Linked DNA regions of Syntrophobotulus glycolicus DSM 8271. The protein of the gene in region 1 interacts with the protein of each later gene in a pairwise test. Links are inferred from orthologs where the notes say so. Each region holds a gene or a part of one and is shown in the gene's direction. Other genes may lie near its edges.

Region 1 (3,604 bases):
TGAGCGCCAAGGGTTTTGATATGTTCCGGGATTACCGGCTGGCCGTCGGTGAAAAGCTTAAAGGCGCACCGATGGGCTACTTTTCCGAACAACGTCTGGGAACCATTCAATCCATCCTGACCTCAACCGTTGTGGAACTGGAGCAGTATTCCATGATGGCGATTATGGACATTACCGGCGGCGTATCCATGGCTGTTGTCATCATTGTCATGATGGCATTCTACAGCCTGCCGATTGCCCTGCTGAGTCTGGCCGGGCTTATCATCGGCTTGTTTGTGCTTCATGTCATCCAAAAACGTGCTGCGATTCACACCGTAAAAGTGCAGGCGGCGCAGGAAAATCTGGTCACCGAATCGCTGGAGTATATTCGCGGGATTGCGGTTCTCCGGGCGTTTTTGCAGGACAGGGGCGGTGAAGGTGCCGTTTACCGGGCTTTTGAAGATCGGAGGCAGGCCGCCTATGATCAGGAGCATGCCGCCGCGGGTGTGATGAAGCTGTATAGTTTGGTTTTTAAACTCACGAGCTGTGCTCTGCTGTTCTTGGCGACCGCGCTGTATCTGACCGGTGCGTTCCCGCTTTCCTACTGCCTCATGTTTCTGGTGTCCGCTTTTCTGGTCTATGCGGAGCTGGAGGTCATGGGTGATGGGGCCTACCTTGCGCGTAAGGTCAACAATGAGCTTGACCGGCTGGAAACCGTCACCGATATTCCCTCGCTGGACCGTACAGCACGCGAGCTCAGAGCGGTTTCCTCTGACATTGAGATGAAAGAGGTGTCCTTTGCCTATGACAGCAGGACGGTTATCGACCACGTTTCCCTGAAAGTCCCGCAAGGCACTTCCTGCGCCATTGTTGGTCCCTCCGGCAGCGGTAAAACCACTTTGTGCAACCTGATCGCCCGGTTTTGGGATGTTCAGGAGGGAGAGGTGCTGGTGGGCGGGCAAAACGTAAAGGACTGCACTGCCGACAGCCTGCTTTCCCAGATCAGTATGGTGTTCCAGAATGTGTACCTGTTCCACGATACTGTAGAAAACAACATCAGGTTCGGAAATCCGGACGCTTCCCATGAGCAGGTTGTGGAAGCGGCGAAACGCGCCTGCTGTCACGAATTCATCACGGCACTGCCAGAAGGTTATGATACCATCGTCGGTGAGGGCGGCTCCACATTGTCCGGAGGAGAACGCCAGCGGATATCCATCGCCCGCGCGATCCTGAAAAACGCTCCCATTGTAATTTTGGATGAGGCGACCTCCAGCGTTGACCCCGAAAACGAGCACGTCCTGCTTACGGCTATCTATGAGCTGACAAGGGGCAAAACGCTGATTGCCATTGCGCACCGCCTGTCCACCGTACGCAAGGCCGATCAGATCCTGGTGGTGGACAAAGGGAAGATCGTTCAGAAAGGAACACATGCCCAGCTGGTTCAGGAGGACGGCATTTACCGGAAATTCCTCAGATTGCGTTCCGAGTCTATTGGCTGGCAGCTATGAGGCAAGCGCAAAAGGAAGTTTTAAGGGAAGCAGAAGAGAGCAGACCGGCAGTGAAACCTGCCGGTCTGCTTTATGGAACCAAGTGAGCAGAATAGATGGCGCTAATTTGGCATAATCAATACAGAAATTTTTTAGGTTTGACGAGCGAGAAAAGCTGTGCAGGAAAGAATGTGATATAATAAATATATTTGAGTAGGATAACTGTCCAATGGCGGCTTAACTGAAGAATCAATTAGAGTGTCCGCTCTACATGTGGAGGAGCAAAAATGGAAAAGCTTACTTTTACAATGGAAAATTACCTTGAGGCAATTTATGAGTTATCTCTGGATGGAGCCGGTGCCCGAGTATCTGATATCGCAGAACGATTGGGCGTAACTAAGGCCAGTACCAACAGTGCGATGTCTACTCTTTCGGAGAAAGGTCTCATTAGCAATGAAAAATATAAAGAGGTATTTCTGACGCCTGAAGGGCTCAAGCTTGCGAAGCTTACGGCGAACAAACACCATGTAATTCAACAGTTTTTGTTACACGTATTAAATCTTGATCCTGTCGTTGCCGATGAGGATGCCTGTGCGATAGAGCATGTAATTAGTAATGATACTGTTTCCGCTATGGAAGAGTATATGAGAGACATCCATAACAATAAGTAAGCATTTTATCTGACTCCAAAAAGGATGAGCTTATTTTATTTTTCTAACTTAATTCTAAGATTCTTATAGTATAATTTCCTCATCCTTATTTCCCCCTTTTGCCCGGAGCATCAGTCAGTGCTTCGGGTTTTTGTTGTAATGAATCGGATTAAGAGGGTGCTCAGTTCATTTAAAGACATGAACATAGCAAAATTGTGCGGAGGAGCATAAAAATATTTTTGGAATAAAGAAAGACTGTTATAATAAGAAGAAATCTAACTGAAGGAGGGAATATGATGAACCGTTTACTGAAAGTCATCACCGATTCAGTTCAAGGACTGATCAAGGCTGTTAGGCGTTTCCCCCTGGCTGTTATCTGTCTGATCAGCGCTACTGTCATTACCTGCTATATGATTTCACTACATACTGATCCAAGCCTTTTTATCCAGAAGCTCTTTTTTACTTTGGGATTTGGTACTTTTCTGAGTGTGGCCGTTCAGTTTTGCTGTGAGCGTTTTTCTGGGCTGAAGAAAATACGGCTTTTTGTTTATTTGATTGGGGCACTGTTCATCTTTGGCTATTATCTGATCATTGCTCCTTCACCGGGGATTTATTATGCAGTAACGGCCCGAACGATTGTTGCCGTATTTGCCATGTTTTGCATCTATATCTGGGTCCCGTCATATCGGGGCAAGGCAGGTTTGAACAGTATTGCTGAATTTAACAGCATCGCCCTGACTCATTTTAAAGCGGCTGTTACCTCAATCTTATTTTCGGCAGTTTTATCTGCGGGTACCGTCAGCATCATTGCGGCGGTTGATTCACTGCTGTTTAAGGTCAATGAAGATTCTTATGCTTATACGATGGCTGTCATCTGGATCTCCTTTGCCACCATCTACTATCTTTCACGGCTGCCCCGTTTTCATTCCGAAGAGGAAGAGGATAAGGCCTTTACTCTGCAGGCAGCCACATATCCCAAAGTCCTGAAAATCCTGATTTCTTATATTGTTATTCCTTTAATTGCGGCTTATAGTTTGGTGCTGATTGCCTATTTTGTCAAAATGCTTGTCACTTCCGTATGGCCGTCGGGCCAGCTGGGGCCGATGATCCTCGCCTACTCCGTTGTCGGTTTAATGGTCGTTGTTTTAGCCAGCCATTTAGAAGATAAGTTTGCAAGCGCCTACCGCAGAATATTCCCTAAAGTATTGATTTTGATGGTCATTATGCAGTTGATCTCAGCCTATATCCGCTTAGATGCCTACGGGGTGACCGAGGGGCGCTATTACCTGATTCTTTTCGGAATTTACTCATTAATTTGCGGGATAATACTCAGCTTCAGAGCGGTTACTAAAAATTATATGATCGCTTTACTGGGAGCGGGTTTGGCGATTATTTCGGTCATTCCGCCCGGGGATGCATTCACTGTTTCCCGTAATTCGCAAATGAACCGTTTGGAACAGATGCTGATCGCTGATGAAGTACTGGTTA
Region 2 (3,616 bases), 1.2 Mb from region 1 along the record:
TTTCGAGCAGGCTTTAGGGTAGCTGAGGGAAATTATTTGCTGTGGCAAGTGAAAACTGAAAAAATACACTTGACAATTTGCCTGCAATCAATTAAAATACAGTAAATATATAGGGATTATGGAGAAAGTTTTGGTTGACCAGTGATCTGGAGGCTAGATGTCTGACTTTGAAATGTCGGATTATTTAGCTTTTTTTGTTTTTGAGGGAGAGGTGTTTTGATTGGAAAGAGACAATAAGGCGGAAAAACAGAGTTATCAACATTTAGTCAAGAAGCATCCTTGCTTTAATGGTGAAGCCCATCATAAATATGGGCGGATCCACTTGCCGGTAAGTCCCAGGTGCAATATTCAGTGCAAATTCTGTAAGCGCAGTTTAAATAAGTTTGAAAACAGGCCTGGAGTTGCAGGTTCTATTTTAACTCCGGAGAAAGCCCTGGAGGTTGTCGATAAAGCATTGGAGCTTTGTCCGGAAATTACAGTGGTCGGTATTGCAGGGCCCGGTGATACCTTGGCGACTCCTCATGCTCTGGATACATTTCAGTTGGTCCACGAAAAGTATCCCGACTTGATCAAGTGCCTCAGTACGAACGGTCTCTTATTAAGGGAAAATGTGAACAGAATTGTCAAAGCGGGAGTAAAGACGGTTACCGTTACCGTTAATGCTGTAGATCCGGAGATTTTAAAGAACATCTGCTCCTATATCTTTTACAATGGCCAGTTGATCAATGGCAAGGAGGCGGCCTTGTGGCTGTTGGAAGCTCAACTGGCAGGGATCAAAAAAATCAGTGAACGAGGTATCGTTGTAAAAATAAACACTGTGCTGATCCCGGAGATCAACAACGGCCATGTCGGGGAAGTGGCCAGGGTGACATCAGCGGCCGGGGCGTCAACGATCAATATTATCCCGCTTATCCCCCAAAATGAAATGAGCGACTTCAGGGTGCCCAATTGTGAAGAATTGAATGTGGAGAGAGAAGCTGCCGAAAGGTATTTAGGGGTATTCAGACATTGTCGCCAGTGCCGGGCCGATGCGTGCGGGATTCCCGGTGCGGAGAAGGATTTTGCTCAAAACCTTTATCCCGAGCCCCTGCAGTCCTTCTCTCATGGTTAAGGATCGTACGATATGATTGCCATCAAAAACCTGAGCAAAACTTACCGGACAGAACATCTGGAGGTAAAGGCCTTAGATAATATTGACCTGCAAATTGAAAAAGGAAGCATATTTGGAATTATCGGTTTCAGCGGCGCCGGGAAATCAACCCTGGTTCGCTGCCTTAACCGTTTGGAAGAACCGGATTCGGGAAGTGTTTTTATTGAAGGACAGGAAATTACGAATCTGGATCAGAAAAATTTGAGGTTGGCCAGAAGGAAAATAGGCATGATTTTTCAGCAATTTAATCTATTTGATTCCATGACTGTTTATGAAAATGTTGCATTTCCCTTACAGGTCGCCGGATACCCCAAGAACCAAATTAAAGGCCGGGTTCATGAAATCCTTCAATTGGTTTATCTCACAGATAAGCTGAATGCTTATCCGTCTCACCTCAGTGGCGGTCAAAAACAAAGGGTAGGAATCGCGCGGGCACTGGCCAATAAGCCGGAGGTCCTTCTCTGTGACGAAGCGACCTCTGCTTTAGACCCTCAGACCACGTATTCTATTTTGGAGCTGCTGAAAAATATCAATGAAAAACTTCAGTTGACGATTGTTTTAATCACCCATGAATTAGATGTCCTGAAACACATTTGCGACCATATGGCCGTATTGGAGCAGGGAAAGATTGTTGAACAGGGGCCTACGGAAAAATTCTTTTTAAATCCTGAGAGTGATACCGCCAAGAATTTTGTGAGGATAATCCAAAGCTTTCAGGAGAAAAAATTTTATGCGGGAGGTGATGGTATTTGAGTGAAGATCTGCCCGGTCTTCTTTTCACAGGTTTTGGAGAAACAATATACATGGTGGCCCTTTCAACATTCTTTGCGCTGCTTTTAGGATTGCCCTTTGGAATTATTTTAGTTACAACAGATAAACATCATATCAGTGAAGCGCCAAGAATCAATAAAATATTCGGGACGGTGATTAATATTGTACGGTCATTTCCTTTTATTATTTTGATCGTCGTGTTGCTGCCTCTTTCCCGATTTATTGTGGGAACAACGTTAGGGTCGACAGCGGCCATCGTTCCCCTTTCTATAGGAGCTTCTCCTTTTGTAGCCAGGATTATTGAAAACAGCCTGAAAGAAGTCGGCAAAGGAAAAATAGAGGCCGCTCTGGCGGTAGGGGCCAATCCTGTTGCGATTATTGCCAGAGTATTGATCCCTGAGGCACTGCCGTCCCTGATCAGGGGAATTACTTTGGCTGTTATCACCATAACCGGCTTTACGGCTGTGGCAGGAGCTATCGGTGCCGGCGGCCTGGGAAGTCTGGCTATCCGTTACGGCTACATGCGGTTCCGTGATGATGTCATGGTGGCGACAGTTCTGATCCTGGTTTTCTTTGTTCAAGCTGTTCAATGGGGCGGTGATTCCGTTGCAAAGTATATTGAGAAAAGAAGGACGAAGATCGGGGCTGATTGATGAATGAAGCCCAATGGAAGCTGTGAAATAATCTGATAAAGAAAAAGAGGGGTAAAAAATGAAAGCACAGAGTTTAAAATTTTTATTGGTGATCAGCCTTGTTTTTGGAGTATTGACAGGATGCAATAAGGCCGAGAGTCCGACTGACCAGCCTTCAAGCGCCGCTTCACCTGTCGTACTGAAAGTCGGGGCAGCAGCGGTACCGCATGCTGAAATCCTGGACTATGTCAAGCCTAAATTGGCAGAGCAGGGGATTGATCTCAATATCATCGTTCTGGATGACGAAGCTCAGTTAAATCCGGCTCTCGCCGATAAACAAATCGATGCCAACTATTTTCAGCATGTGCCTTATCTGGATTCTGTCACCAAAGAAAAAGGATATGCGCTTACCGTCGCGGGCAAGGTCCATGTTGAGCCGATCGGCTTTTATTCCAATAAAATTACTGCTCTCGATCAGTTAAAGGATGGAGCGACAATAGGAATTCCCAATAATCCGTCCAATGAATACCGCGCTTTGGTCCTGCTGGAGAGCAAAGGCCTGATCAAGCTGAAAGAAGGAATCAGCAATTATTCCGCTACCCCCAAAGATATCGTAGATAATCCCAAAAAATTGAAGTTCGCCGAAGTCGATGCGGCACAGCTTACCCGTAGTTTGCCTGATGTTGACGGGGCGGTGATCAATACAAATTTTGTGTTGGAAGCAAAAATTGATCCCAACACTGCCTTGTTCCGGGAAGACGCCAATTCTCCGTATGCTAACATCATTGCGGTCAGAACAGGAGAAGAGAACCGTCCTGAAATTAAAAAATTGATTGCTGTATTGAATTCTGAAGATGTAAAAAAGTTTCTCAAGGATAAATACGGTGTTGCCGTTGTTCCTGCATTTTAGTAAGAATCAGCATGGGGAGGTTGATCGGTTCATTAAAAAAATTAATATATTGACAAAAGAGGTAAATTCTAATATTCTTTTTCTAAAGACCACTAAACCCATAGATATTATAGATAATTCGAGGAGGGGATATTTTGATTACCCTGGATAATA

What was found. Proteins that work in one complex are often made in the same cells at the same time.
Region 2: the proteins of SGLY_RS07860 (region 1) and SGLY_RS14105 interact in binary tests that used the Escherichia coli proteins (3 or more experiments, as listed by UniProt). The link is inferred for Syntrophobotulus glycolicus DSM 8271 from one-to-one orthologs.

Annotation. Positions count from the first base shown.
Region 1 is NC_015172.1:1,596,825-1,600,428, forward strand. What follows is about bases 624-3,445. They hold SGLY_RS07860 (metal-dependent transcriptional regulator), read left to right. Parts: upstream 624-1,753; coding sequence 1,754-2,137; downstream 2,138-3,445. Other genes in these bases: SGLY_RS07855 (ABC transporter ATP-binding protein), read left to right, coding at 624-1,487; SGLY_RS07865 (DUF4153 domain-containing protein), read left to right, coding at 2,413-3,445. Outside these bases: more of SGLY_RS07855, read left to right, coding at 1-623; more of SGLY_RS07865, read left to right, coding at 3,446-3,604.
Region 2 is NC_015172.1:2,843,286-2,846,901, reverse strand. What follows is about bases 180-3,013. They hold SGLY_RS14105 (methionine ABC transporter ATP-binding protein), read left to right. Parts: upstream 180-1,123; coding sequence 1,124-1,903; downstream 1,904-3,013. Other genes in these bases: SGLY_RS14095 (MetQ/NlpA family ABC transporter substrate-binding protein), read left to right, coding at 2,633-3,013; SGLY_RS14100 (methionine ABC transporter permease), read left to right, coding at 1,900-2,574; SGLY_RS14110 (radical SAM protein), read left to right, coding at 221-1,111. Outside these bases: SGLY_RS14115 (trans-sulfuration enzyme family protein), read left to right, coding at 1-22; more of SGLY_RS14095, read left to right, coding at 3,014-3,463; SGLY_RS18465 (YezD family protein), read left to right, coding at 3,598-3,616. UniProt on the Escherichia coli protein: Part of the ABC transporter complex MetNIQ involved in methionine import. Responsible for energy coupling to the transport system. It has also been shown to be involved in formyl-L-methionine transport.